Regions from separate parts of the Streptomyces sp. NPDC050509 genome, predicted to be linked through region 3. Evidence: riboswitches for the same ligand, from Rfam matches in the RefSeq annotation. Region 3 holds a riboswitch; each other region holds the start of a gene.
What was found. A riboswitch is a leader RNA that binds a small molecule or an ion and turns the genes downstream of it on or off. The one in region 3 is predicted to bind cyclic di-AMP.

Region 1: it holds a riboswitch for cyclic di-AMP, as region 3 does, so the genes downstream of both, ACIBJC_RS03095 (peptidoglycan DD-metalloendopeptidase family protein) here and ACIBJC_RS10950 (C40 family peptidase) in region 3, are expected to answer to the same signal.
Region 2: it holds a riboswitch for cyclic di-AMP, as region 3 does, so the genes downstream of both, ACIBJC_RS32575 (transglycosylase SLT domain-containing protein) here and ACIBJC_RS10950 (C40 family peptidase) in region 3, are expected to answer to the same signal.

The regions. Positions count from the first base shown of each region.
Region 1 is NZ_JBITHL010000001.1:807,345-817,105, forward strand. It holds gene ACIBJC_RS03090 (SGNH/GDSL hydrolase family protein) at 1-265, opposite strand, end outside; gene ACIBJC_RS03095 (peptidoglycan DD-metalloendopeptidase family protein) at 479-1,486, opposite strand; cyclic di-AMP (ydaO/yuaA leader) riboswitch at 1,491-1,657, opposite strand; gene ACIBJC_RS03100 (tyrosine-protein phosphatase) at 2,118-2,930, shown strand; gene ACIBJC_RS03105 (DUF6126 family protein) at 2,962-3,135, opposite strand; gene ACIBJC_RS03110 (helix-turn-helix domain-containing protein) at 3,158-3,781, opposite strand; gene ACIBJC_RS03115 (aspartate aminotransferase family protein) at 3,898-5,307, opposite strand; gene dxs (1-deoxy-D-xylulose-5-phosphate synthase) at 5,304-7,199, opposite strand; gene hpnH (adenosyl-hopene transferase HpnH) at 7,294-8,313, opposite strand; gene ACIBJC_RS03130 (1-hydroxy-2-methyl-2-butenyl 4-diphosphate reductase) at 8,319-8,975, opposite strand; gene shc (squalene--hopene cyclase) at 8,975-9,761, opposite strand, start outside.
Region 2 is NZ_JBITHL010000014.1:99,571-109,331, reverse strand. It holds gene ACIBJC_RS32590 (SpoIIE family protein phosphatase) at 1-1,575, opposite strand, end outside; gene ACIBJC_RS32585 (gluconate:H+ symporter) at 1,884-3,221, shown strand; gene ACIBJC_RS32580 (enolase C-terminal domain-like protein) at 3,313-4,641, shown strand; cyclic di-AMP (ydaO/yuaA leader) riboswitch at 5,097-5,261, shown strand; gene ACIBJC_RS32575 (transglycosylase SLT domain-containing protein) at 5,266-5,988, shown strand; gene ACIBJC_RS32570 (amino acid permease) at 6,110-7,513, opposite strand; gene ACIBJC_RS32565 (CU044_5270 family protein) at 7,708-8,697, opposite strand; gene ACIBJC_RS32560 (RNA polymerase sigma factor) at 8,694-9,257, opposite strand; gene ACIBJC_RS32555 (hypothetical protein) at 9,479-9,761, shown strand, end outside.
Region 3 is NZ_JBITHL010000003.1:390,615-400,375, reverse strand. It holds gene ACIBJC_RS10955 (ATP-dependent DNA helicase) at 1-1,120, opposite strand, end outside; cyclic di-AMP (ydaO/yuaA leader) riboswitch at 1,401-1,575, shown strand; gene ACIBJC_RS10950 (C40 family peptidase) at 1,574-2,887, shown strand; gene ACIBJC_RS10945 (hypothetical protein) at 3,109-3,462, opposite strand; gene ACIBJC_RS10940 (NlpC/P60 family protein) at 3,734-4,783, shown strand; gene ACIBJC_RS10935 (hypothetical protein) at 4,929-5,306, shown strand; gene ACIBJC_RS10930 (LuxR C-terminal-related transcriptional regulator) at 5,349-6,071, opposite strand; gene ACIBJC_RS10925 (PspC domain-containing protein) at 6,161-7,459, opposite strand; gene ACIBJC_RS10920 (PspC domain-containing protein) at 7,616-8,992, shown strand; gene ACIBJC_RS10915 (DoxX family protein) at 9,149-9,667, opposite strand.

The DNA.
Region 1 (9,761 bases), on a different contig from region 3:
TCTGCTCGGCGACAATCTGGTCGAGGAGCCGGCCGCGTACGGCCAGGTTCGCGTAGCGGAAGTCGCCGTGGACGGGGTCGGCCGTCGCACCGGAGACCGGAAGCTGGTCGGCGAGCAGGACCGCGAGCCGGTCCGCCCAGCCGACGAACAGCCCGTCGGGTCCTGGATCTCCCACGCCCTCCGTGAAGCTGTCACCGATCGCCGCGTACGACCCGAATATGTTGTCTTTTCTTGCTCTCGTTCTTGCTCTCGAATCGTCTGCCACAGCAGGGTATTTTCCACCCGGCCATGTGACCTACGCGACCGTAGGCAGGGGTTGACGTGGGGTGAGAAACACCATCGGTCAATTTTCTTTCAAGTGGGAATAGCGAAAAGCCGCGCGGCCCGGCACATTCGGTGCCGGGCCGCGCGGTGGAGACGAAAAGCGTCACGGTGTCGCCGGACGGATCAGCCCGACCGGACTGATCAGGCGGGCGGATCAGATGGAGACGCCGTTCTGCCGGAGGAAGGCCAGCGGGTCGACGTCCGAGCCGTAGTCCGGTCCCGTCCGGATCTCGAAGTGCAGGTGCGGTCCCGTCACATTGCCGGTGGCCCCGGAGAGACCGATCTGCTGGCCCGAGCCGACGCTCTGGCCGGCCGAGACGGAGAGGGAGGAGAGGTGGGCGTACTGGGAGTACATGCCGTCCTCGTGCCGGATGACGACCTGGTTGCCGTACGAGCCGCCGGCGCCGGCGGACACGACGGTGCCCGCGCCGACCGCCTTCACGGTGGTGCCGGTGGAGGCCACGAAGTCCACACCGGTGTGGTAACCGCTGGACCAGCTTCCGCCCGCGGCGCGGTACGACGTACCGACGCCGACGCCGTCGACCGGCAGGGTGAAGCCGGAAGCGCTGCTCCGCGCCGCGGAGTTGGCGGCGGGGGCCGCGCTCTTGGCCGCCGAGGAGGACGTGCCGGACGAGGAGGACTTCGACGACTTCGAGGACTTCGAAGCCCCGGAGGACTTCGACTCGGAGGACCCGGAGGACTTCGACGACTTCGAGGGGGCGGGCGCCTCGGAGCGCGCGGAAGCGCCCTTGCCACCGAGGGTGAGCTTCAGGCCGGGGTGGATCAGCGCGGGATCGCCGCCGACGGCCTGGCGGTTGTCCTCGTACAGCCGCTGCCAGCCGCCCTGGACGTTCTGCTCGTCGGCGATCTTGGAGAGGTAGTCACCGGCGACCACCGCGTACGTCCGCACCTTCGTGGCGGCCGACCGCGTCACCTGCGTCGCGGCATCCGCTCGCGGCGCGGCGGCGGGCAGGTTCTGGGCGGTGTGCGCGGTGGCGGGTGCGGCCTGGGGGGCCGCGGCGGGTGCGGCCTGCTGCGCCGCGTGTGCGCCGGTGGCGCCGATGAGCGGCAGCGCGATGGCGGCGCCGCCTGTTCCGGCGGCGATGAATCCGCGGGAGAACGGGTTGGTCCTCGGGCGGCGGTGCTTACCCTTCGCGGGCATGGCGATGTCCTCTCCGGCGCCTACGAGGTGAGCTGTCGGGTTCGGACTGGAGCTGCCCGGCCGCGCGTGGTGCGCGACTTCACCCCGAGCCGTCCCTGATGCCGGAGCACCGGAACGGCGTACTACCTGGGTCCCCCGCTCCTGCCACGCGTGAATGGGTGGATGGTGTCCCCGAGGCGGCGGCAGGATTCGGCGTTCCGCTCGGATTGAGGGTGAACGTAGGCGAGTGGGACGGCCGGAACAAGCCACCCTTTTCCATCGGCGACATACACGTCCCGTTGCCGGAAGATCGCCCGTCACCCTGTGTGGAGACCGCTCCCCAATTCCCTTTCGAGGTGGCCTTTCCCTTTCGCGCCGTCACCACGGAACGTCACGGATATGATCCTGCTCACCAGCCGCCACCCATCTCCCCCGCGACCGGGGCAGGTTGTGCGGAATCAGTCAATCCGGACAGAGGACTGTTTGGGCGTTTTATCCCCGCGTGCGCTGTCCGCATGCACGCGCTCATCGGCCACTCATCGGCCGCTCCGCAGCCGCTCCTCGGCACTGACGAGCGCGCGAACGGATGTCGTAGGGTCGGGAATCGACTCCGCCGGCGAGCAACGCCGACGGCAGACACGGAGGAGCAGGCGTGACGCAGCAGTCGCCGCAGGTCCCGTCCACCGAGCCGGAGCTGTCCGGGGTGCGCAACTTCCGTGATGTCGGCGGCCTGCCGGCCGTGGACGGACGGCGGGTGCGGTACGGCGCGCTCTACCGCAGCGGGCATCTCGCCCACGCGAGCGTCGAGGACGCCGCCTTTCTCACCGGCCTCGGTCTGCACACGATCTTCGACTTCCGCAACTCCGCCGATCTGCGGCTGGACGGCGCGGACGTGGCGCTGACGGGCGTACGCCATGTGAACATCCCGCTCTCCGACCCGGCCGACGGCGCCGAGTTCTGGCGGATGGTCCGGTACGGCGACATCGACCAGCTCCGCTCGCTCCTCGGGGACGGCAGGGCCGCGGCCCGGATGACCGGCTCGTACGCCGCGATCGTCACGGAGCGCACCGCGGAGCACGGCCGCCTGCTGCACGCGCTCGCCGAGGACAGCCTCCCCGCGCTGCTGCACTGCGCGGCGGGCAAGGACCGCGCCGGTATCTCGGTCGCCGTGGCGCTGCTCGCGGTCGGCGTCGAGCCGGAGGCGATCGAGGCGGACTACCTCAAGTCGAACGACCCGCACCGCCGCTACCTCTTCCGCCGCGCCGACCGCACGCCCGCCGCGGTGTCGGGTGAGGCGTCGGCGCTGCTCAGCCCGCTCTTCGACGCCCGCGCCGACTACCTGCGCGCCGCCTTCGACGCCATCGGGAAGACCTGGGGCTCCACCGACCGCTATCTCTCCGACGGCCTCGGCCTCACGCCCGGGACCCGCGAGCGGCTGCGCGCGCGCCTCCTGGACGAGGGCTGACGCCGCCGGGGGCTCCTTCGCGTGCCGGCGGTCACTGCCCCTGGGCTCCGAGGTGGAAGAGGAGATAGAGGAAGGCCGCGAAGATGTGCCCGGCCACCAGATAGGCGAAGAGCCGGATCACCAGCCCGCGCGGGAACCTCTTCTCCTCGTCCATGACATGGTGCGGTGCTCCGTCACGAGGCACCGGGTGCTCGGTCTCCGACATGGTGGGGGCCTCTCTCGTCAGGTCAGACACGGTGGGCCGGGCCGCCGAGGCACAGGTCGGCGGTCGGGCTCTGGAGCAGGGTGTGGACGAAGAGCAGCTCGGTCCCCTCGGGTCCGGCCGCCGCGATGCGGTGCGGGGTGAGCGAGTCGAAGTGCGCGCTGTCGCCGGGGCCCAGCAGGTGCGGGGTGTCGCCGAGGCTCAGCCTGAGCCGGCCGTCGAGAACGTACAGCCACTCCTCGCCGGGGTGCACCCGGACCAGGTCGCCCTGCGCCCCGTACGGCACCTCCAGCCGCAGCGGCTGCATGGCACGTCCGGAGCCGCCCGCCTGGTGGTACGTCCATCCGTCGGCCTCGACGGGTTCGGCCCGGCCGGCCCGGACGATCGGCTCGCGCTCCGGCGGCGCCTCGCCGAGCAGTTCGGAGATGGTCGTCCCGTAGATCCGGGCCAGCCCGAGCAGCATGGGCAGGGAGGGCTGTCTGCGGCCGGTCTCCAGCCGGGAGAGATGGGCGGGAGAGAGCCCCGCCCGCCGGGCGGCGGCCTCCAGGGTGAGCCGGCGGCCACGGCGCAGCTCGCGCAGTCGCGGCGCGACGTCGGGAAGCTGGTCGGGCAGCTCGTCGGCCGCCTCTCCGGCAGGAGGTGTGCTCATACGTCCATTGCGCCAGGAACTTTCCTCCGGGGCAAATTTCTTGCCCCGGAGGCAAAAGAATCCGGTGCGGACCGGCCAGGCCGGACGCCGTGGCCGCTACCGGTTAGCGATGCCCGCTACCGGTTGGCGACGGCCTGTTTCACCAGTGTCCTGCCGAAGTCCCACATCAGTCCGCCCCCGGCGTGCGCGTCGTCCATCACCGCCGTGAAGGCGGCCACGAAGCGGTCCACCTCGCGCTCCCCGATGATCAGGGGCGGAATCAGCTTGATCACCTCAAGATGGTCGCCGGAGACCTGGGTGAGGATGCGGTGCTTCTGGAGCAGCGGTACGACGACCATCTGGGCGAAGAGACCCTTGCGCGCGGCCTGGAGCATCGCCCAGCGCCCGCGCAGCTTGATCGAGTCGGGCCGGCCGAACTCGATGCCGATCATCAGCCCCCGGCCGCGTACCTCGTGCAGCAGCTCGTAGCGGTCCACGAGGGCGGCCAGCCGGGAGCGGAGCAGCTCGCCGGTGGTTCGTACGCCCGCGACGATCTCCTCGTCCTCCAGCACCGACAGGACGGCCAGCCCCGCCGCCATGGCCTGGGCGTTGGAGCCGAAGCTCGCGGAGTGGACCAGGACCCGGTCCATCGAGGAGTAGACGCGTTTGAAGATCCAGTCCTTGCCGAGGGTCGCGCCGACGGGCACGTAGCCGCCGGAGAGCGCCTTCGCGACACAGACGAGGTCCGGCTCCACCCCCTCCTCGTGCTGGTACGCGTAGAAGTCGCCGGTCCTGCCGAGACCGGTCTGCACCTCGTCGGCGATGAGCAGCGCTTTGTGGCGGTGCAGCAGCTCCTGGGCGGCACGCAGGAAGCCGGGCGGCGCGGCGTGCACACCCTTGCCCTGGATCGGCTCCACGACGAGTGCGGCCACGTCGCCGCGGGCCAGCTCACGCTCCAGCGCGTCGAGGTCGCCGAGTGCGATCGCGGTGTCGGGCAGCAGCGGGGCGAAGCCGTCGCGGAAACCGTCCTCGCCGTTGACGGAGAGCGACCCGGTGGTCAGCCCGTGGAAGGCGTGGTCGCAGTAGAGGATCCTGGGCCGGCCGGTGGCGTACCGGGCGAACTTCAGGGCCGTCTCGACGGCCTCCGTACCGCTGTTGCCGAAGAACACCCGGTCCAGGTGCGGGCTGTGCGCGAGGAGTTTCTCGGCGAGGAGGCCCGGCAGCGGCTGGCAGTCGAAGCGGGTGAGGTCGGCGAGGGAGGCGTCGAGGACGTCGTGGAGCGCCTTGCGGACGACGGGGTGGTGCCGGCCGAGGCCCATCACGCCGAAGCCCGCGAGCATGTCCAGGTAGTCGTTGCCGTCCGCGTCCCAGAAGTAGGCACCCTCGGCCCGTTCGTACACCCGGTCGAAGCCGATGGTGTGCAGCATGCGCGGGAGCTGGTGGTTGAGGTGCTTGGTGTGCAGCTCGTAGCGCTCGGCGCCGCGCTCCGCGAGCAGGCTCGGCAGATCGAACCCCTTGGACGGTGCCGGTCTGGGGGATCCGCTCATCGCTCGCTCTCCTCGCCTGTCAGGGCGGCGCTGATCCGTCCCGCGATCTCGACCGGGGTGAGGCCGATGTCGGCCAGCACCTCACCGCGTTTGGCGTGCGCCAGGAACTGTTCGGGGATGCCGAAGGTACGCAGCGGTACGTCGACGCCCGCGTCGCGGAGCGACTGGCCGACGGCGGAACCCACGCCGCCGCTGCGGCAGTTGTCCTCGGCGACCGCGACCAGCCGGTGCCGGTCGGCGAGCGGCGCGAGCTGTTCGTCGACGGGTTTGACCCAGCGCGGGTCGACCACGGTGCAGCCGATGCCGCGCTCCGCGAGGAGTTCAGCGGCGCCGAGGCAGACCGGCGCGAGGGCGCCGACCGCGACGAGCAGCACATCGTCAAGGGCGCCGGCGCCATCCGGCGCCCGGCGCAGGACGTCCATGCCGCCGACGCGCCCGACCGCGGGGATCTCCGGTCCCACCGCTGCCTTGGGGAAGCGCAGCACGGTCGGCGCGTCGTCGACGGCGACGGCCTCGCGGAGCTGGGCGCGCAGTTGGCCGGCGTCGCGCGGCGCGGCGATCCGCAGACCGGGCACGCACTGGAGCATCGACATGTCCCACATGCCGTTGTGCGAGGCGCCGTCCACACCGGTGACCCCGGCCCGGTCCAGGACGAAGGTCACTCCGCAGCGGTGCAGGGCGACATCCATCAGAAGCTGGTCGAAGGCGCGGTTGAGGAAGGTGGCGTAGACGGCGACGACGGGATGGAGTCCGCCGGTGGCGAGTCCGGCGGCGGAGACCGTCGCGTGCTGTTCGGCGATCCCCACGTCCCAGACGCGGTCGGGGAACCGTTCGGCGAACTTCGTCAGCCCCACGGGGTGCAGCATGGCCGCCGTGATCGCCACGACGTCGGGGCGCTCCTCCCCGATCTCGGCGATCTCGTCGCGGAACACCGACGTCCAGGAGGGGCCCGCGGCCGGTGCCAGCGGCTCGCAGGTCAGCGGGTCCATCACACCGACGGTGTGGAAGCGGTCCGCCTCGTCCTCCAGGGCCGGGGCGTAGCCGCGCCCCTTCTCGGTGAGGCAGTGGATCAGTACGGGGCCGTGGAAGCGCTTGGCCCGGTGGAAGGCCGACTCCAGGGCGGCGATGTCATGGCCGTCGACCGGTCCGACGTACTTGAGGCCGAGGTCCTCGAACATCCCCTGGGGGGCGAAGGCGTCCTTGAACCCCTTCTTGGCGCCGTGCAGCGACTCGTACAGGGGTCGGCCCACGACCGGGGTCCTGTGCAGGACCTCCTTGCCCCAGGCCAGGAACCGCTCGTAACCGTCGGTGGTGCGGAGCGTCGCGAGATGGTCGGCGAGGCCGCCGATCGTCGGCCCGTACGACCGTTCGTTGTCGTTGACGACGATGATCAGCGGGCGGTCCTTGGCGGCGGCGATGTTGTTCAGCGCCTCCCAGGCCATGCCGCCGGTGAGCGCGCCGTCCCCGATGACCGCGACGACATGGTCGTCGCCGCCGAGCACGTCCCGGGCCTTGGCGAGGCCGTCGGCCCAGCCGAGCACGGTGGAGGCGTGCGAGTTCTCGATGACGTCGTGGACCGACTCCTCGCGGGAGGGGTAGCCGGAAAGGCCGCCCTTGCCGCGCAGCTTGGAGAAGTCCTTCCTGCCGGTGAGGAGTTTGTGGACGTAACTCTGGTGGCCCGTGTCCCACAGGATGCGGTCGGCGGGCGAGTCGAAGGCCCGGTGCAGGGCGACGGTCAGCTCCACCACCCCGAGGTTGGGCCCGAGATGGCCCCCGGTCCGCGCCACCGCCTGGATCAGGAACGCTCTGATGTCCTCGGTCAGTTCGCCGAGTTCGCTCGCCGTCAGTGCCTTGAGATCGTGCGGCCCACGGATGTGCTCCAGAACAGACACGCCCGTCCCCCTCTCGGATTCGTTCAGCTTCGCGACCGGCCGGGCCGGCGGCGTGGGGAGCCCCAGCGCCGCCGGCTCTCCCGTGGTCATGCCGTCAGCGCGTCCCGACGACCGTTTCGCGGGCCGCGCGCAGGGACTCCTTGAGGGAGCCCATGGTGGCGAGGACGGCGGTCGGTTCGTAGCCGCAGTGCGCCATGCAGTTGGCGCAGCGCGGGTCCTTGCCGCGGCCGTACTTGCTCCAGTCCGTCTCCTCGACGAGCTGGCGGTACGTCGGGACGTATCCGTCGCTCATCAGGTAGCAGGGGCGCTGCCAGCCGAAGAGCGAGTAGTTGGGGATGGCCCACGCGGTGCAGGGGAAGTCGGCCTTGCCTTCGAGGAAGTCCAGGAAGAGCGGCGAGTGGTTGAGGCGCCAGCGCGCCCGGTTGCCGCCGGCGAAGGACTTCTTGAACAGCTCCCGGGTCTGCTCGACGCCCAGGAAGTGCTCCTGGTCGGGGGCCTTCTCGTAGGCGTAGGCGGGCGAGATCATCATCTCGTCCACCTTCAGGTCGTCGTTGAGGTAGTTGAGCACCTCGATGACGGTCTGCGGGGTGTCGGTGTTGAAGAAGGTCGAGTTGGTGGTCACCCGGAATCCGCGCCGCTTGGCCTCCTTGATCGCGGCGACGGCCTCGTCGAACACGCCTTCCTTGGCGACGGACTCGTCGTGCCGCTCGCGCAGCCCGTCGATGTGCACGGCGAAGGCGAAGTAGGGCGAGGGGGTGAATTTCTCGATCTTCTTGCGCAGCAGCATGGCGTTGGTGCAGAGGAAGACGTACTTCCTGCGGGCCACGAGCTGCCGGACGATCTCGTCCATCTGGGGGTGCATCAGCGGTTCGCCGCCGGCGATGGAGACCATGGGCGCCCCGGACTCCAGAACCGCCCCGACGGCCTGCGCGACGGGCATGCGCTGTTTCAGCACCCCGGCGGGGTGCTGGATCTTGCCGCAGCCCTCGCATGCCAGATTGCAGGCGAAGAGGGGTTCCAGCTCGACGATGAGCGGGAACTTCTCACGCCTGCGGAGCTTCTGTTCGAAGAGGTACGTCCCGACCCTGATGGTCTGACGGAGTGGCATGGCCATCTAGCTCACCTCCTGGGGAGCAGCAAAGAACGGTGCCATTCATAGAAAGCTGGAAGGACGGCACGAAGTACACGGAAGGCTGATATTCCACCGCCTACTGTGCCAATACGGACGAGCTCATGCTCCGGAGCGTCCACGACCACCCGGACGGCCGCAACCGCGCGTGGCCCCGCGGCGAGGGCGCACCGCAGCGTGGTGGCGGACTCCATGTCCACCGCGAGCGCCCCCGTGGCGCGCAGCGCGGCCCGTTCGTGACCGCGTACGACGTGGTCGGAGCCGGTCAGCGGGCCGGTGTGGACCGTGCGTCCCGGTACGGCCCGGGTCAGCGCCTCCACGAGGAGGCCGGTGCCCGTACAGGGGGTGGCGCCGTTCCTGTCGCGGGTCTCGTCGGCGACGATCAGGTCCCCGGGGTTCATCCCCGGGGTGAGCCCGGCGCAGAATCCGGCGGCGATGACGGCCGCGTCCCCGTGCCGGGGCTCGCCGAGCGCGCGGGCCACGGCGCGCTCGGCGTTCCTGGGGCCCATGCCCGTACGGAGCACGGTGACGGGGCCCGCCGCGGCGCCCCGTCCCGAGCCGCGCAGGGCGAAGCGCTCGATGGAGAGCGCGCAGGCGATCAGCAGCGGCGTACCGGAACCGGAGGACGGCCCCTGGGGCCGCTCCATCAGACGCCCTGTCGGACGCCGGAGCGGGTGGCGAGGGCCTTCGGTTCCCCGTGGAGGTAGCGGCCGAGGGCCGTCAGGGGGAAGACCTGCCGGTAGAGGTGGTAGTTGATGGAGAAGTCCCACGGGAAGCCGGTGCCCGTGAAGTACGGCTCGTCCCAGGAGCCGTCCTCGCGCTGGGTCGCCGCGAGGACGGCGATGCCCCGTTCGACGGCCTCGCTGCCGTGCTCCCCCGCCGCGAGGAGCGCGAGGAGCGCCCAGGCGGTCTGGGAGGCGGTGGTGGCGCCGTGCCCGATCCACTCCTCCTCGCGGTAGGAGCGCAGGTCCTCGCCCCAGCCGCCGTCCTCGTTCTGGACGGATTCGAGCCAGGTGACCGCGCGCCGGATCGCGGGGTGGGAGGGCGGCAGTCCGGCCGCGGTGAGGGCGGGCACCACCGCGCCGGTGCCGTAGACGTAGTTGACGCCCCAGCGGCCGAACCAGGCGCCGTTGGTCTCCTGTTCGGCGAGCAGCCACTCGATGCCGCGCCGGGTGGCGGGGTGGTGGGACCTGCCCTCGTAGGCGAGCATCTCGACGACGTGCGCGGTCACGTCGGCGGACGGCGGGTCGATGACCTCCCCGAAGTCGCAGAAGGGCAGCCGGTTGGGGAACGGGCTGGTGTTGTCGGCGTCGAAGGCGCCCCAGGCCCCGTTGCGCGACTGCATGCCGAGGTTCCACCGGGCGCCGCGGTCGACGGCCGCGTCGAGCCGTTCGGGGTCGGGGTGTCCGACGCGGCGCAGCGCGAGGATGACC
Region 2 (9,761 bases), on a different contig from region 3:
CACCGCGGTGCGCAGCCGTCCCATGGCGGCCGACGCCCGGACGCCGTGGCCGACCACGTCGCCGACGACGAGGGCGACCCGGGCGCCGGAGAGGGGGATCACGTCGAACCAGTCGCCGCCGACACCGGCCTGGGTGCTGGCGGGCAGGTAGCGGGACGCGACCTCGACGGCGGCCTGCCGGGGCGGCCGTTCCGGCAGGAGGCTGCTCTGCAGGGTGAGGGAGGTACGGCGCTCGCGGCCGTAGCGGCGGGCGTTGTCGATGCACACCGCGGCCCTGGCGGTGATCTCCTCGCCCAGGAGCAGGTCGTCCCGCGTGAAGGGCTCCGGGCGCCGGTGGCGGGAGAAGATGGCCACGCCGAGGGTGATGCCGCGGGCGCGCATCGGCACGGCCAGTACCGAGTGGATGCCGTACTGCCGCACCCGTTCCGCCCTCTCCGGGGCCTCGTGCTCCCAAACGGTCATCCCCTGGGCGGTCACCTTCCGGATCAGCGGCCGGCCCGCGGCCAGGCACTCGGCCGCCGGCGAGGCGTCCGGGTAGACGGCCACCACTCCGCGTGGGACCACCGCCTCGGGGCACCCCTCCAGTACGGACCGGGCGGCGACCCGGCGCAGCTTGACGGGGCTGCTCGGTACCCCGGCGCGCGGGTCCTCGCCGCCCTCGATGGAGGGGAGCAGATCGACGGTGACGAAGTCGGCGAGCTGCGGGACGGCCACCTCGGCCAGCTCCTCCGCGGTACGGGCGAGGTCCAGGGTGGAGCCGATCCGGACGCTGGCGTCGTTGACCAGCACCAGCCGCTCCCTGGCCAGGTGTTCCTCGGTCGTGTCGCGCGCGGAGAGGAGCACCCCCCGCACCGTTCCTCCGGCGTCCCGCACCGGGTCGAGAGAGAGCGCCCAGACGCTCTCCCGCTCGTGGCCCGCCAGACACAGGGCCACCTGCCCCTGCTGCCGCGCGCCGGTCTCCAGCACCCGGCGCATGAGCTGTTCCGTCCGGTCGCCCTGCGGGTCCGCCACGATCTCCGACACGCGCAGGCCCCGCATCGCCTCCTCGGGCAGTCCGAGCACGCGTTCCATGTCCTTGTTCGCCAGCCGCAGCCGCAGGCTGGTGTCGTAGAGCGCCATCGTGGCCGGGGACTGGGCGAACGCCCACATCATGAGTGCCTCGTCGTCCCGGGGTGACGTCGGCGGGCCGGGCAGGGCGGCGACCAGGAGCCATCCGCCGGCCCCGTTCCCGTTCCCGTTCCCGCTCCCGTCCCCGCCGTCCGGTGGGCGCCGGTGGGCCAGCAGGTTCACCGGGAGGCTGCGGCCGTCCCGGTGGAGCAGCGTCACCCTCCCGTTCCACCGCGGCAGCGCCTCCAGGGCACGCACCGTCGGGGCGTGCGGTTCCCCGGCGAGCAGTACGGCGGCGGACCGGCCCACGACCTCGGAGGACCGGTACCCGAGGAGCCGCCGCGCCCCCTCGCTCCACCCCGTGACGATGCCGCGCGGATCCACCGTGGCCCTGGCCGTGGCTGCCCCCGCGGCGGGATCCTCCGGCCGCGGGGGCAGGTCGTCACCGGTGGTTCCCGATCGCGTCATCGTGGCCAGCCCGCCCTCACCTCGGTCTTTCCACCATGGGCCGTGGCCGGGTCCCCGGCAACCGAGAGCCGATTCCGGCGGCGTGAGCGCCCCGGGGGATCCCGCCGCCGGATCCATCACCGCAGACCCATTGACCCCGTGGGGCTCACTTCTCTAGCCTCCGTTCTTGTACGTGGACGATGTCTCTGTATGGAGACGAGCGCTGATCACGCTCCGCCGCGGGAAGCGCCTCGCCCGCGTACACGCCCTTTGCTCCACCGCACGGTTCATCCGCTTGTCCGGTGCACAGTTCAAAGGGGAACCGACCCATGCCACTCGTCGTCGTCGGGATCAGCGTGCTGGTCCTGCTCTTCCTCATGACACGGCTCAAACTGAACGGTTTCGCCGCCCTCCTGCTCGTCGCCGTCGGTGTCGCCCTCGTCCAGGGGATTCCCCTGACGAAGATCCCGGACATCCTCTCCGAGGGCATCGGCGGGCAGATCGGCGACACCATGCTCACCATCGGGCTCGGCGCCATGGTCGGCCGGGTGATGGGGGACTCCGGCGCCGCGCAGCGCATCGCCACCAGGCTCCTCGCCGTCTGCGGCTCGCGCGGGGTGCAGGTGGCCATGGTGGCGACGGCCATGCTCATCGGCGTCACCATGTTCTACGAGGTCGCCTTCGTCATCATCGTGCCCGTCGTCTTCACCCTCGTACGGGTCACCCGGTCGAATCTGCTGTGGGTCGGGCTGCCGATGTCCATCGCCCTGTCCACCATGCACAGCTTCCTGCCGCCGCACCCGGGACCGACCGCGGTGGCCTCGACCTTCCACGCCTCCGTCGGACTGACCCTGTTCTACGGCCTGTTCATCGCCGTCCCCATCGGCGCTGTCGTCGCTCTGGTGTGGCCGCGGCTCGCGTTCATCCGGGCCATGAACCCCTCCGTACCCAAGGGCCTGGTGAGCGAACGCGTCTTCGAGGACGAGGAGATGCCGGGCACGGCCTGGTCGCTGGCGGTCGCCCTGCTGCCCGTCGTACTCATCGCGGGCGCCGCCGTCACCGACATGGCCACCTCGGCGGACACCCCGGTCACCCACTTCGTCGCCTTCATAGGATCGGCGCCGATCGCCCTGCTGCTGACGCTGGTTGTCGCGATCTGGGCCTTCGGGCCGCGGATCGGCCGGGACCTCGCGGAGGTCAGCGCCTCGTGCCGGGGAGCGGCGCAGGCGATGGCGATGATCCTGCTGGTGATCGGGGCCGGCGGCGCCTTCAAGCAGGTCCTCGTCGACGGCGGGATCTCGGACTACATCAAGGACGTCACCGACGGCTGGTCCGTCTCACCGGTCGTCCTCGCCTGGCTCGTCGCCGTGATCCTCCGGGTCGCCCTGGGGTCGGCCACGGTCGCCGTCGTCACGGCGTCCGGCGTGGTGCTGCCGCTGCTCGCGGACAGCGGGGTCCCGCCCGAGATCATGGTGCTGGCCGTCTCCTGCGGCTCGGTCGCCCTCTCGCACGTCAACGACCCGGGCTTCTGGATGTTCAAGGAGTACTTCAACCTGTCGGTCGTCGAGGCGATCAAGACCCGTACCACCTATACGACCGTGCTCTCCGTCCTCGGCCTGGGCGGCGTACTCCTCATGGAACGCGCCCTGGACGTCCTCAACCTGTGAACTCCCCACCGTCCCCGGGCTGTAGGGCCTTCTTCGTGCCGTACGCCCCACCGGTACACCCCCGGTCACCGATCCTGGAAGGACTCGTCCCATGAGCCAGCCCGTCGTCACCGGCTTCTCCGTGTATCCGGTGGCAGGCCGTGACTCCATGGCGCTCAACCTCTCCGGCGCGCACGCCCCGTACTTCACCCGCAACGTCCTGGTCCTCCAGGACTCCCAGGGCCGGACCGGCGTGGGCGAGGTGCCGGGCGGTGAGCGCATCACCCGGACGCTGCGCGAGGCGGAGCCCCTGGTCGTCGGCGCGCGGGTGGGCGACCACAAGCGGGTGCTGCGCGCCCTCGGGGAGCGGTTCGGCGGCCGTGACGAGGCGGGGCGCGGCGAGCAGACCTTCGACCTGCGCACCACGGTGCACGCCGTGACGGCTGTGGAGTCGGCGCTGCTCGACCTGCTGGGGCAGCATCTGGAGGTGCCGGTGGCCGCCCTGCTCGGGGACGGCAAGCAGCGCGACTCGGTACGTTTCCTCGGCTACCTCTTCTACGTCGGCGACCCCGGCAGGACCGATCTGGAGTACGTCAGGGAACCCGGCGCGGACGTGGAGTGGTACCGCCTGCGCCGCGAGGAGGCGCTGACCCCGGAGTCGATCGTCCGGCAGGCCGAGGCGACCTACGCGCGGTACGGCTTCCGGGACTTCAAGCTCAAGGGCGGTGTCCTGCCAGGAGCGGAGGAGGTCAAGGCCGTACGGGCGCTGAAGGAACGCTTCCCCGAGGCGCGGATCACCCTCGACCCCAACGGGGCCTGGTCGCTGCGGGAAGCCGTCGAACTGTGCCGGCCCCTGGTCGGCACGCTCGCGTACGCCGAGGATCCGTGCGGGGCCGAGGACGGCTTCTCCGGCCGGGAGATCCTGGCGGAGTTCCGCCGGGCCACCGGTCTGCCCACCGCGACCAACATGGTCGCGACGGACTGGCGTCAGCTCATCCACGCGATGGCGTTGCAGTCGGTCTCCATCCCGCTCGCGGACCCGCACTTCTGGACCATGCGGGGGTCGGTGCGGGTGGCCGAGCTCTGCCATGCGGCGGGCCTGACGTGGGGCTGCCACTCCAACAACCACTTCGACATCTCGCTGGCCATGATGGCCCATTGCGGGGCCGCCGCCCCGGGGGAGTACAACGCCCTGGACACCCACTGGATCTGGCAGGAGGGCATGGAGCGGCTGACCGTGGAGCCCCCGCGGATCACCGCCGGCGAGATCGCCGTCGACGACACCCCGGGTCTCGGCGTCGAGGTCGACATGGACCGGCTGCTCGCGGCCCATGAGCTGTACCTGGAGAAGAAACTCTCCGGCCGGGACGACGCCGCCGCGATGCGCTTTCTGGTGAAGGACTGGGAGTTCGACGGCAAGCGCCCCTGCCTGGTGAGGTGAACCGGCCCGCAGGAAGTGACGCGTGAATCGACATGCCGTCAGGAGAATGAATGGCGCGGTGAATTCGGTGGCGTCCCCGGTCAATTCCCGCAGGGTGTCGGCAGTTGTCGGGGTGTCGGGTGGAGGGGTGCGGGATCCCGGCAACCCGACGGGACCCATTGATGGGCCTTTGTCGGAATTGACCGTTAGGTGGATATGGGTGTGATTAGTGTGGCTTGCTCTCTCTAACGCCTTTTGCCTGTCCGATAATTCCGTTACGTTCGTGACCTGCGTCATACTCCTGGCGGCGGGTGGGCGGGGCGAGGTGGGCGCTTTCTCTCGCAGGGGAGGAAAGTTGAGTTCCCGGGACCCCTCCGGAAAGGCGATTGCGCCGCCTTTGCGGAACTTGTGCGGCCCTGATTTCTCGCTTACGTTCACGTCCATCCGGATGGACCGCCAAATCCTGCCGCCGTCCGGAATCCCACACACCTATCCGTCAGAAGGCAGGAGCGGGGGACCCAGGTAAGTCGCCGGTCCGGAATTTCCGGAACGGCTCGGGGTGAAGCCGTACGCACCGTCGTACGGCCGGGCATCTCCAGCCCGAACCCGACAGCTCACCTCGCAGGCGACGGAGAGGAATTCGTCGTGCCCAGAAACGCCAAGCACCGCCGTTCCAGAGCTGGCTCCATCGCCCGTCGCCTCGTCGCGGTGGGTGCCGGGGGCGCCGCCCTCGCGATTCCGCTGGTGTCCGCGGCCACCGCCCAGGCGGCGGAGGCCCCCGCCGCCCCGGCGAAGACCACCACCTACGTCGTGGTCTCCGGCGACTCCCTGTCCAAGATCGCGCACGCGCACTCGGTCAGCGGCGGCTGGAAGAAGCTGTACGAGGACAACCGGAGCGCCGTCGGCGCCGACCCGTCGCACGTACTCCCCGGCCTGAAGCTGACCCTCAAGGGGAAGGCCCCGGCCACCGCCGCCAAGACGGCCACCACGGCGAGCACGAAGTCCGGTACGAACGGCTCCGTCACCCAGGCCGCCACGAAGACGTACAGCGACAACCTGGACGGCTGGATCCGCGAGTCGCTCGACGTCATGGCCCAGCACGGGATCCCCGGCACCTACGAGGGCATCCACCGCAACATCATTCGTGAGTCCGGGGGCGACCCGAACGCCATCAACAACTGGGACATCAACGCCCAGAACGGCGTTCCGTCCAAGGGCCTGCTCCAGGTCATCGCCCCGACGTTCCAGGCGTACCACGTGCCCGGTACGTCGACGGACAGCTACGACCCGGTCGCCAACATCACGGCCGCGTGCAACTACGCCGCCGACCGGTACGGCTCGATCGACAACGTGAACGGTCCCTACTAGACCGGACCGGCGTCGCGCAGCGCGCTGAACACACCGGCCCCGGCCCCGCCGTCCTACGACGTCGGGGCCGGGGCCGGTTCCCGTACCCCACGCGACGCCTGTGCCCCACAGGGCACCCGTGTCACACGCGTCGCGCGCGCAGCTCCCGTACCCCCGCCACCGCCAGCACGAGCGCCGTCGCGCCCAGGGACCACAGGAGCTGCGGGCGGGCCGCGTCATCGGTGAGCATCAGGACGAACACCGTCGCGATCGCGGCGAGCGTCACCCAGGTCAGGCCGGGGAAGAGCCACATCCTCAGGACCAGGCGCTCCGGCGCCTCCCGCTCGATGCGCGGGCGCAGCCGGAGCTGCGACACGGCGATCATCGCCCAGACGAAGAGCAGCACCGCGCCGACCGCGTTGAGCATGTACAGGAAGACCGTGTCGGGCCACTTCAGATTGAGCAGTACGGAGACGAACCCGAACGCCACCGACGCCAGCACCGCCCGCCGCGGCACACCCGCGCCGCCCACCTTCAGCAGGGCCTTCGGCGCCTCGCCCCGTTCGGCCAGGGAGAAGACCATCCGGGACGAGCCGTAGAGGTTGGCGTTGAGCGCCGAGAGCAGCGCCACGAAGACCACGATGTTCATGATCTGTCCGGCCGACGGGATACCGATCGCGTCGAGGACGGTGACGTACGGGCTGAGCCCCGCCTTCTGCGCCGTCCAGGGCAGCACGGTCACGATGACCGCCATCGAGCCGACGTAGAAGAACAGGATCCGGAAGACCGCGCTGCGCACCGCGCGCGCCACCGAGCGCACCGGGTCGTCGGACTCGGCCGCCGCGATCGTGACGACCTCCAGACCGCCGAAGGCGAAGATCACGGCGAGCACCCCGGAGGTGACGCCCTGCCATCCGTTCGGGAGGAAGCCGCCCTGTCCGGTGAGGTGGGCGAGACCGGCCGGGCTGGTGTCGGGCAGGACGCCGAAGATCGCGAGCAGCCCCAGAACCAGGAACGCGACGATCGCGAAGACCTTCAGGGCCGCGAAGTAGAACTCGAACTCGCCGAAGTTCTTCACGGCCGCGAGGTTCGCGCCGGTGAAGACGACCATGAAGACCAGGACCCAGGCCCACTGCGGTACGGAGGGCAGCCAGCCGTTCGCGATCTGCGCCGCGCCCGTCGCCTCCACGGCGAGCACGACGACCAGCAGGAACCAGTACAGCCAGCCGACGCTGAACCCCGCCCACCGGCCGAGCGCGCGCTCGGCGTGCACGGAGAACGAGCCCGACGCGGGCATCGCGGTCGACATCTCGCCCAGCATCCGCATCACGCACATCGCGAGCACGCCCGCGATCAGATACGAGACGACGATCCCGGGACCGGCCAGCGCGATCCCGGCGCCGGAGCCGACGAAGAGCCCGGCGCCGATGACACCGCCGAGCCCGAGCATGGTGAGGTGGCGCTGCTTGAGCCCGCCGGCCAGTGGTTCGCCGGACGGGGACGCGGCCGGCGTGGCCGGGGGAGGAGCGGGGAGTCGGTCGTGCATGGGGTGGGTCCAGACTGCTTTCCGGGCTGGTGGCTACGGAGACGGTGCGGCCCTGGCAGTGTCTCCGGACCGCCCCCGTCCAGGCAAAACGATTCCGGAGGCCGGACGCCGGACGACCGGCACGGGGCGGATGCCCGACGACCGGCACCCCGAGATGCCCGCGGGCGTCCGCCTCGTGCCCGCGGGCGTCCGGCTCAGCGCAGCCACGCCTCGTACGACATCACGGAGCCCGCCGTGACCCGGTAGCGGGCGATGTCCCGGGTGTACGTGATCTCCATGCCGAGCACCCGGCCGTCGCGCGGGTCGAGGATCACCAGGCGCCGTAGGGGCTCCCCCCGGTCCGCGGGGGAGTCGTACACATACGCCAGGCCCGTTCTGCCCAGCCGGTCGGTGACCGTTCCCGCGGGGCGCAGGCCGGGCTCGGCGGCCAGGACGCCGACGAGCGCGGCGGTCTCCCGGGGGCCGGGGGTCCACGCCTTGAGGTAGGCGGAGACGGCGTCCAGCAGGGCCGGAAGGCCGGGAGGGTCCGGCAGACGCGCGCCGTGCAGCAGATACGCGCGCAGCCCGGTCACGGTGTGCGGCGGGCTCTCGGGGTACGACGTGTCCGGCGCGTTGCCCGCGAGCCGCGTGGTCTCGCTCAGCACGGTGCGGTCGCCGACCGCGGGTCCGTCGCCGGTGAGGACGGGCCGCCCCGGACGCCTCGGGTCGGTGGCCACCACCGTCTCCGTCCAACTGCCGTCGTGGTGACGGCGCGTGGTCCGCTCCTCGGCCACGGTGACCGGGGCGGCGCTGCCGTCGTCCCGCAGTCCCATGCTCCACGTCTGGACGTCCGTTCCCGGGAGGGGCGCTGCCGTACGGTTCGCCGCCGCCCGGCGGACCCGCTCGGCCAGCTCGGCCAGCGGTACGGCGGGCGCGCCGGCGTCGACGCTCAGCGGGGAGGGCGCATCCACCGCGCTCCTGGTGGCCGCACCGCCGAACAGCACGGCCAGCGCCACCACCGCCGCGGTCGCAGCCGTCGCCGTCGCGAGACCCCACGCGGTACGCCGCCGGCACCGCGCCCGGCCCTCGCGCAGCAGCCGGTTCAGCCGCCGCTCCGCCTCGGCGGACAGCGGGCGGTCCCGCCAGGGGCCCTCGTCGGCGGGCGCCGGGTCGGCGGCCCGCAGCAGGTCGATCTCGTCGGTCATGGGCGCTGCCTCTCCGCGGCGTCGGGAACGGTGGTGGTCGCGTCGGGAACGGCCCGGTGGACGGGCAGCGCGTCGATACGCTCGCGCAGCCGCCGGCGCGCCCGGTGGACGCGCATCGTCGCCGCGTGGGTGCTGCAGCCGACGACGACCGCGATGTCGCGCGCCTCCAGCCCCTCCCAGGCGGTGAGCCGCAGGACCTCCTGGTCCGCCTCCGGAAGCTGGGCCAGCGCGTCGTGCACCCAGTCGCCCGGTGTTCCGGCGGCCGGGCTGTCCACGACGTGCGCGCGGTGCGCCACCGTGTGGTGGCCGATCCGCTGGAGGAGCCGCCGGTGACGGCCCGCCCCGCGCACGGCGTTGGCCAGGCAGTACCGGGCCACTCCGTACAGCCAGGGCAGCGGTTCGGCCGGCAGCTCGTGGCGGCGTCGCCAGGCCACCACGAAGACGTCGGCGACGACCTCCTCCACGTCGGCTCTCTGGCTGCCCAGTCGCCGGGCAACGAAGCGGCTGACCACCCAGTAGTGCGCGCGATAGGCAGCGGCGAAAGGCTCTTCGTCGCTCATGTCCGTCCTGTGTCCGGGCGGCCCCACGTCCTCACCGACCCCTCATTCGTGTGACCCAGGTCTCATATCGCCCGTTCCGGTGAGGGGCGGCCGGGCACCGGACATGACCAGGACATGAACAGCTCCGTAGAACGCCAACAGCCGGGCAATGCGGTCATGTGGTGGTCAACCACCACGGATCGCGGCACGAGCGGCGCGATAGGTCCGAACGCGGTGGCAGGGTGACGGCGAAGGACGCGGCCGAACCCTCGCCGCCCGAGGAGACCGCGGTGGGCCTCCGGCAGATCGAGGGGTACCTCCTGCTGACCGCCGCGCACACCAAGGGCGAGGAGCGGGCCCGCAGGATCGCCGACCGGCTGGAGTGGATGACGGCGGATCAGCGCCAGGTCTTCGAACAGCTCTATCTCCAGGACCACAGGGAGATCACCCAGGAGTCGCTGTGCCGCGTCACCCACCGTTCCGCCGAACTGCGCGCGGAGTACGAGCGGCGCTACACCCGCCTGC
Region 3 (9,761 bases):
GGCGGCGGCTCTCGTTGCGCTCGATGACCGCGTTGGCGGCGCTGAGGATCGTCTGGGTGGAGCGGTAGTTCTGCTCCAGCAGGATCGTCGTCGCGTCCGGGTAGTCCTCCTCGAACTGGAGGATGTTGCGGATGGTGGCGCCGCGGAAGGCGTAGATCGACTGGTCGGCGTCGCCGACGACGCACAGCTCGGCCGGGTCCTCGCCCTCGCCGGAGGGGCCCACCAGCTCGCGTACGAGGGTGTACTGCGCGTGGTTCGTGTCCTGGTACTCGTCCACCAGGACGTGCCGGAAGCGGCGCCGGTAGTGCTCGGCGACGTCGGGGAACGCCTGGAGCAGGTGGACGGTGGTCATGATGATGTCGTCGAAGTCCAGGGCATTGGCCTCGCGCAGCCGCGCCTGGTACATCCGGTACGCCTCGGCCAGCGTCTTCTCGAAACCGTCGACGGCCTGCCCCGCGAAGGTCTCCTCGTCGATCAGCTCGTTCTTCAGATTGGAGATCTTGGCGCTGAAGGACTTCGGCGGATAGCGCTTGGGGTCGAGATCCAGATCGCGGCAGACCAGCGCCATCAGCCGCTTCGAGTCGGCGGCGTCGTAGATCGAGAACGACGAGGTGAACCCGAGCCGCTTCGACTCGCGCCGCAGGATCCGCACGCAGGCGCTGTGGAAGGTCAGCACCCACATCGCCTGGGCGCGGGGGCCGACGAGCTGCCCGACGCGCTCCTTCATCTCGCCCGCGGCCTTGTTGGTGAAGGTGATCGCCAGTATCTGGCCGGGGTGGACGCTGCGGGTGCCGAGCAGATGCGCGATCCGGTGGGTCAGCACCCGGGTCTTGCCGGATCCGGCCCCGGCGACGATGAGCAGCGGCGATCCCGTGTGCACGACGGCCGCGCTCTGCTCCTCGTTCAGCCCTTCGAGGAGCGCGGCAGGGTCGATGACCGTACGGGACGCCCCGTCGCGGTGGTACGGATCCCGGGCCGGGGGCACGTCGTAAGCGCCCTGGAACAGGTCGTCGGGCACCTGCTCCGGGGCGTGCTCGTCCCGGTCCTCGGGCGGCGGGGGGTGCTCGTCGCCGGAGGGCTGGAGGTCGGCCAGGAAACTGTCGTCAAAGAGGCTGCTCATCGCTTAACGAGTCTAGGCCGCCGCACTGACAGTCGGCGCCGGACCGGGAAAGCCGGCCGGGGAAGTCGGCCCGGTGGGCCGCACCGGCACGCCGGACGGTCCCGACTCACATACGCAGCGTAATGCTATACCCCGCATTGAGGCTCCTTGCACTCCACACGAGGAAATGGTCACAGAAATGTATCGGGCATATCGGCCATCCACCTTCACATCAGCGCCACATCTTGGCTAGCGTGCTCGATCAGGCAGCCCGTACCTCTGACGGCGATCCGCGCCGAGCGGGCGGCCCACGCCGAATCCGGGCTTTCCGCAAGGAAGTTCGGAACCGGGGACCCACTCTGCACGACCGGGGTGAATCGGGCCGTACGTTCGCCGAACGTTCAAGGCCCGTAGGGCAGCCTTCCGTTCCGCCCGAACCCGACAGCTAACCCGGTAGGCGGTCCACGGAAGGAGATGCCGAACTTGGCGTCGCATCGCAAGTCGCGCAGCCGTAGCGGAGAACGCGTCAGCTCCCCCGCGGTCGGAGTGACGACGGCCGCCATCGCCTCGGTCACGCTGCTGTCGACGCAAAGCGCGGACGCCGCGCCCGCAGAACCCAAACCGTCCGTCGAAGAGGTGCAGAAGAAGGTCGACGCCCTGTACCGCCAGGCCGGTGGAGAGACGCAGACGTTCACCAAGGCCACCAAGGCGAAGGAGACGACGGCCAAGCAGAAGCGCACGGTCGACCGGGTCATCGACGGTGTCGCCAAGAGCATCGACGGGGTCGCCAAGAGCGCGGACAAGCTGAACGAGGCCCGCCGTACGCTCGGTTCCTCCGTGGCCGCGCAGTACAGGGAGGGCGCGGGCACCCCGACGGCCGCCGTGCTGTTCGCGGACACCCCGCAGGCGCGCGTCGCACCGGAGGAGACGACGGACCGGCTGACCGACCGTCAGCAGAGCACCGTCACCGCCTACCCGGCGCGGCCTACCGAGCCGCCGAAGGTACCGGGCCGGGCGGCCACACGCCCGGAGTCGCCGGACGAGTCACCGGAATACTTGCGGACCAGCAAGGAGAGCATCCAGAAGAAGCTCGCCGAGGCCCGCTCGCTGCTGGCGCGGCTCACCGCGGAGGAGCAGGCGCGGCTGGCCGCCCTGGAGCGCAAGAGGGAAGAAGAGACCCGGCGCGCGGCGGAGGCGAAGGCCAAGGCGGAGGCCCGCGACAAGGCGGAGGCCGAAGCGGAGGCGGAGCGCCGGCGCGAGGCGGGACAGGCCCAGACCCACGCCCGTCCCCGGTCGCACGCCCGGCCCTCGTCGGCCGACACGGACGCGGGCGCGAACACGGACGCGGACGCGGGTATGGGCACGACCGCGAACGCGGGCACGGCCGTCGGCACCGGCACGGAGGCCGGGACGGGCGGCGACACCGCCGGCACGTACGCGGCCAAGGCGGCGAAGGTGCTCGCCTTCGCAGACGCCCAGATCGGCAAGCCGTACGTCTGGGGTGCCTCGGGGCCGAGTTCGTACGACTCCTCGGGCCTGACCCAGGCGGCGTGGCGGGCGGCGGGCGTCGAGCTGCCGCGCACCACCGGCGAGCAGGTGAACGCCGGCACGCGCGTCGCCACCGACGACCTGCTCCCCGGCGATCTGGTCTTCTTCTACGACGACGCCAGCCATGCCGGCATCTACATCGGCGACGGCATGATGGTCCACGCGCCCAAGCCGGGCGCGAACGTGCGCGAGGAATCGATCTACTACATGCCGATCTACGGCAGCATCCGCCCGGCGTGACCCTCTGGTGGTCCTCCAGCCCTCTACAGGCCAGTGGCGCTCTATAGGGCTCACAGCTACTGGCCTTCAGCCGGCGGCCTACAGCGGCCCCCAGGTGACCCCTGGGCTGCCTTGAGGCGGCCGTCTCCGGCCCCCGGCTTTCCGTGTCACCGGCGTCACCGGTGGTGTCCGCGCTTCCGGCGCTCACCGCCGGTCGTCCGGTCCGCGCGGGGAGCTGGGGGTCAGGTCCAGAGCGTGGCGATGAGGATGTTGACCACGGTCAGCCCGCCCACCGCGCCGAAGAGCGGCTTCTCGGCGGCCTCGTCGTCCCGCTTCACGTACACGATGCCCAGGATCACGACCAGGACGGCCAGCTTGACGCCGATCTTGATGCTGTTGAGCGGCTGGTCGTCGGCCTGGTTGAGGCCCACCAGCACCATCCCCGTGATCAGCATCGTCAGCGCGCCGTGCAGCATCGGTGGGGTGAAGCGCGCCGCGCCGGCGCTCATCGCCTTCGTCTGGGTCAGAAAACCGCCGAGCAGCGCGGCTATGCCGATGATGTGCAGGGCGACGAAGACATTGATGAGTACGTCCATGCCGGGAGCGTAGCCGGGCCTGTATCACCCCGGTTCGATGAGGTGTGGCTTACTTCCGCGATCGGTCGGAACCGTCCGGAAGGGCGCACTCCGTACGGACGATCGTGATCACGAAACGCCCCGGAACCTTCACCTCCCGCCAATACCCGCCATGCCGTGGCCATGTCGTGACCTGCGCCCTAACGTCTCGCGTACGGCCCCCTCCCCGGGCCGTACCGCGCGGCCGTACCGCACGGAATCGACGGAACCGAAGGAAACGGACCCCGCCCCCGTGGCAGCGCACCGGAACCACCGAAAACCCAGACAGCGCCCGTTCTCCCGCCAGGCCGGCCGCACCGCAGCGACGCTCGCGCTCGCCGGTGCCGCGACCGCCGCCGCCGGAGGACCCGCGCACACCGAGCCCCGGCTCACCCCCGCGCAGATCAAGGCCAAGGTCGACGTGTTGTACACGCAGGCGGAGACCGCCACCGAGCAGTACAACGGCGCGAAGGCCAAGTCCGACGAGGCCCGCGCCTCGCTCGACGCGCTGCGCGACGAGGCCACGCGCAGGACGGACCGGCTCAACACCTCGCGCGGCGAACTCGGCTCGATCGCCACCGCGCAGTACCGCAGCGGCGGCCTCGACCCCGCCGTACAGCTCGCCCTCAGCTCCCGGCCCGAGGACTACCTGGAACGGGCCGGTCTCGCCGAGCGGGCGGGCAGCCGGCAGGCCGCCGCCGTCTCCGGGATCCGCAGGGATCTGTCGCGGATCGCCGGACTGCGCTCCCGGGCGGACACTCAGCTCGCCGATCTCACGGCCCGCCGAGCCGAGCTGGCCCGGCACAAGTCCACCATCCAGGGGAAGATCGCCTCCGCCCGGCGGCTCCTGGACGGGCTCACCGCCGAGCAGCGCGGCCAGTACCAGGGGCAGGACGGCGAGTACGCGGACCGCGCGGACCGGGGGACACCACGCGGTGCGGTACGGGCGCCGAACGCGCGGGCCGAGGCCGCCGTAGCCTTCGCGTACGGGGCGATCGGCAAGCCGTACGTCTGGGGCGCGACCGGCCCCGGCTCCTTCGACTGCTCGGGGCTGACGCAGGCCGCCTGGCGCGCCGCCGGGGTCGCCCTGCCCCGTACCACCTACACGCAGATCAACGCGGGCCGACGCGTGGCGAGCTCCGAACTGGCCCCCGGTGACCTGGTGTTCTTCTACTCCGGCATCAGCCATGTCGGGATCTATGTGGGCGGCGGGCAGATGATCCACGCGCCACGGCCGGGTACGGCGGTCCGGCTCGCGCCGATCGACGAGATGCCGTTCACGGGCGCCGCCCGCCCCGCCTGACGCCCTGGGGCGCCCTGGCGTCGCGCCCCGCTCTCCGGACTGCTGTCTCCGACGGCCCATGCCAGGGTGCCCCGTCCCCTTCTCCGGTTCACGATGAGCAGCAGGAGGCCATCGGCCGGTAAAAGGGGACAGGAAAGGGGCGGTCGTGAGCCGAGCCACCGCTGTCAGTACGGCGTTCCTCGTCGTCGGCGCGCTGTTCGTCCTGGCGCCCGTGGGCGTCACCCCGAAGGGCTGCGGAGATCTGTCCGGCGGCCGGCTCTGCGTCGAGGGGCCGATCGGCGGCGCGGGCCCGTTCACCACCCGGTACGTGCGTACCGGGGTCGGCCCCGAGATCCCCGTACGCCTCGGGTACCAGCGCAAGGACGCCCGGATCACGGCCTTCCCCGGCTGGTTCGGCACCCGGCTCACCCGGCACGGCCGCGCCGAGCTGACCGGCGTCATCGACACCCGGCCCGGTGAGTGCATCCGCGGCGTACTGGACCATCAGGGGCGGCTGTACGTCACCCGGTGGCACTGCTCGTGAGCCGCGGGCGGACCGGGCGGGCGGACAGGGGCGGGCGGCCTGTCAGACCAGTCGGCGGGCGGTCGCCCAGCGGGTCAGTTCGTGCCGGTTGGAGAGCTGGAGCTTGCGCAGGACCGCCGAGACATGGGACTCCACGGTCTTCACCGAGATGAAGAGCTGCTTGGCGATCTCCTTGTAGGCGTACCCCCGCGCGATGAGCCGGAGCACCTCGCGCTCGCGCTGGGTGAGCCGGTCCAGGTCCTCGTCCACCGGGGGCGCGTCCGTCGACGCGAAGGCGTCCAGGACGAAGCCGGCCAGCCGGGGTGAGAAGACCGCGTCGCCCTCCTGGACCCGGAAGATCGAGTTGACCAGGTCCGTGCCGGTGATCGTCTTGGTGACATAGCCGCGGGCGCCGCCCCGGATCACGCCGATGACGTCCTCGGCCGCGTCCGAGACCGACAGGGCCAGGAAGCGCACCGGATTCTCGGACGCCGCCATCATGGGGGCGCTGCGGCGCAGCACCTCGACCCCGCCGCCGCCCGGCAGATGGACGTCGAGCAGGACGACCTCGGGGCGGGTCGCGGTGATCACGGTGACCGCCTGGTCGACGTCGGCCGCCTCGCCGACGACCTCGACGCCCGTCTCCTCCGTACGGCCGATCTCGGCCTGGACGCCCGTACGGAACATCCGGTGGTCGTCGACGAGCACGACGCGGACGCGGCGGCCGTCCCCCGCCGGGTCACCGCTCGCCGCGGGAGTGGATTCGGCGTGTACGCCCTCGCTCATGGTCTGTGCCCCTCGCCCTTGTCGCTCCGTCGCCGTCTGCGCGGCTCTCGTACCGTACGGTCCCCTCCCGGCGACCGGTCCATCCGCGGTCAGTCGACGCGCTCCATCTCCAGCTCGACCTCCGTGCCTCCGTCGGGCACCGCGCGCAGCCGGGCCGTGCCTCCGTTGCGCTGCATGCGGCCGATGATCGACTCGCGGACGCCCATCCGGTCGTCCGGTACGGCGTCCAGGTCGAACCCGGGGCCGCGGTCGCGTACGGAGAGGAAGACCGTACGCCCCTCGACCTCCGCGAACACCTGCACGGCGCCGCCCTCGCCACCGTACTTGGCGGCGTTGACCATCGCCTCGCGCGCGGCCTGCATCTGTGCGGACAGCTTCTCGTCGAGCGGGCAGTCGCCGACGACCACGACCTCGATCGGCACTCCGTGGTAGTCCTCCACCTCGGCCGCCGTCCGCTTCACCGCGTCGGCGAGCGTGGTGGGCTCGTCCTCCTCGTCCTTGCCCGTGCCCTCCGGCTTGTAGAGCCAGGCGCGCAGCTCGCGCTCCTGGGCGCGGGCGAGCCTGCGGACCTCGCCCCCGTCGTCCGCGTTGCGCTGGATGAGCGTCAGGGTGTGGAGGACGGAGTCGTGGACATGTGCGGCGACCTCGGCCCGCTCCTGCGCACGGATCCGCATCAGGCGTTCCTCGGAGAGGTCCTGGGTCATCCGGACGAGCCAGGGCCCGGCGAGCAGCGCGACCCCGGCGACGACGGCGATCGCGCCCGTCAGCACGTTGCCGAACTGGGCCGCCGCGCCGCGGACCACCATGAAGACGGCGAGGCCGAGGCCGACCAGGGCGACGCCGGAGAGGCCGCGGGCGAGCTGGAGTATGCGGCGGCGGCGGCCGACCTCGGTCCAGCGGGCGCGGCGCGCGTTGTCCGCCTGCCGCCAGACGAGGACGACGCCGACGCCGATCAGCAGCATCGGCCATATGTAGCGGTCGGCGTGGCTGCGGCCCAGGCTGACGTTGCCGATGAAGGTGGCCGCGCTGACGACCAGGGCGAGCAGGGCGAAGACCTGTCCCTTGTCGGGCTTGCGCAGCCGGCGTCTGCCGTCCTGGCCGGTCTCGAAGAGGGGGCGCGACTCGACGGCTCTGCCGCCGACGCCGAGCGGGACGACGATCCAGAACACGGCGTAGAGCACGGCGCCCAGGCCCTGCGAGAAGAAGAAGATGAGGAAGACGAGCCGGACCCAGGCCACCGGCAGCCCGAGATGGCCGGCGAGTCCGCGCGCGACGCCGCCGAGCATCCGGCCGTCCGCGCTGCGGTACAGCTTGCGCGGCGGCAGCTCCTCGGGCCCTGGGGCGCGGGAGTGCGGCGACGCGGCGGTGCGAGGCGGAGCGGCTGGCATGCACCGATGGTCACACGGCGGGGTGTGGCAGGGCATCAGGGTCGTACCCCTGACGCGACCCTGATCCGACCCGAGGGGCCCTGGGGGGCCAATATCAGGGTCAGACCGGGGTCGTCGCCGCTGGAGACCCGGCTCGCGCACCGTCACCATGGACGTATGACCCAGCCGCCGACTCCGCCGCCGTCCTCGCCGACCGCGCCGTCCGCCGCGTCGCCCCCGCCGTCGGGCGCGACCGCGGTCACGGGCGCGCCCGTACATCTGCAGCGCAGCCCCCGGCAGAAGCTCTTCGCGGGCGTGTGCGGCGGGCTCGGGCGGTACTGCGATGTCGACCCGGTCATCTTCCGGATCGTGCTCGGTGTCCTCGCGGCCGCCGGCGGGCTCGGGCTGATCTTCTACGGCTTCGCCTGGCTGCTGATCCCGCTGGAGGGCGAGGAGGAGAACGAGGCGCGCAGGCTGCTGTCGGGGCGGGTGGACGGCGCGTCGCTGATCGCCGTGCTGCTCGCGCTGGCGGGGTGCGGGCTGTTCCTGTCGATGCTGGACAACGGGGACACGCTGAGCTTCGCCGCGATGCTGTCGATCACGGTCGCGGGGGCGGCGGTCTGGTCCCAGCGCCGGCGCGGCACGCTGCCGGACGGCGGGCCGCTCGCTCCGGCGACGGCGCACGTGGTGGCGGACGCTCCGCCGGAGACGAAGGCTCCTCCGCCGACGTCCGGCGCCCCGTCCTGGTGGCGGGATCCGATCGTGAAGGACGGCACCACGGGACCGGTGGGCACGGACTACCTGTGGGGCCCGGAGGGCTCGCATGTGGAGGCGCGGCCCTGGGGCTGGCACAAGGGCGGGAAGGGCGGAGCGGACGGCAGGGACCGGGCCGCGTCGCGCATACGGGAGCCCCGCCCGCGGGGCCCGCGCGGGATCGCCGGGGTTGTCTTCCTGTTGGCGCTGCTGGCGGGCGGGCTCGGTACGGGGCTGTCCTGGGAGAGCCACCCGCTGAGTACGAGCCTGGAGATCGGGCTGGCCGCCGCGCTCGCGGTGTTCGGTCTCGGGATCGCGGTCAGCAGCTTCCTGGGCCGTACGGGGGTCGGCACCATCTTCCTGACGGTGGTCACGGCCGGGCTGCTAGCCGGGAGCGCCGCCCTGCCGAAGAACATCACGACGGAGTTCGCGCGCCAGGAGTGGATACCGGCGTCGGTGGCCGAGGTACGGCCGCACTACGAGTTGGGGTCGGGCACCGGCGTTCTCGATCTGAGCGGGCTGTCCGTTCCGGAGGGGCGGACGGTCAGTTCGTCGGCCGAGGTGGGCGCGGGGCAGCTCAAGGTCGTCGTACCGAAGGGAGTGACGGTGAAGGTGACGGCGAAGGCCGGTCTCGGGGACATCCGGCTTCCCGGTGAGCCACCGAACGATGTGGACATCTCGCCGGACCAGTCGCGGGGTCTCACCCTGGCTCCGGCCGCGGGCAGCGCCCCGGCGGGGACGCTGCGGTTGAGTCTCGAAGTCGGGCTCGGACAGGTGGAGGTGACCCGTGCTGCTTCATGAGTTCCGGCCGGGCCGGTTGATCGTGGGGCTGACGGCGCTGGCGGTGTCCGCCGCGTACGTGGGCGACGCGGCGGACGCCGGGCCGACACCGTGGTTCGCGGCGTTCCCCATGTTGTTCTGCGGGTTGTTCCTGGCGGCCGTGGTGACCTGGTGTCACTACCGCATACGGCGGCGGCGGTCGGCGAGGACGGCGTCCAGGGAGAACGAGGGTGCCCCGGCGAGCACGAGCGGCAGCCAGGCCATGAGATAGGGGAGGTCGTTGCCGTAGTAGTACGGCGTGGACTGCCAGCTCACGGTGAGCCAGAGGCTGAGCGAGATCAGGGCGCCGCCGAGCGCGGCGATCCGGGTGAGGAGGCCGAACAGGGCGCCGAGGCCGACGGCGAGTTCGCCGAGGGCGATGGCGTAGCCGAAGCCGGCGGGGCTCTTGAGGGCCAGGTCGACGAGGGCGGGTATCGCGGAGCTGTCCCGGACGCTCCGCATCATCTCGCCGACGGAGCCGCTGCCGGTGGCCGCGAAGAAGCCGCCCTGGGTCAGTTTGTCGATGCCCGCGTAGAGGAAGGTGACGCCGAGGAAGATCCTCAGGGGCAGGAGTGCGTGGCGCGCGGCGTTCTCACGCCGGCCGAGGCGCTCGCCGCCGAGCCCTCCGTAGCCGCCCATCCGGTAGCCGTGTGTCATCGCCGGGTCCGCCTCTCCCTGTCCCGCACCACTGCCGCGAGGGCTGCTGCCCCCGCGTGCCCTGTCCCTGCATACGCAGTGAACACATCCGGCG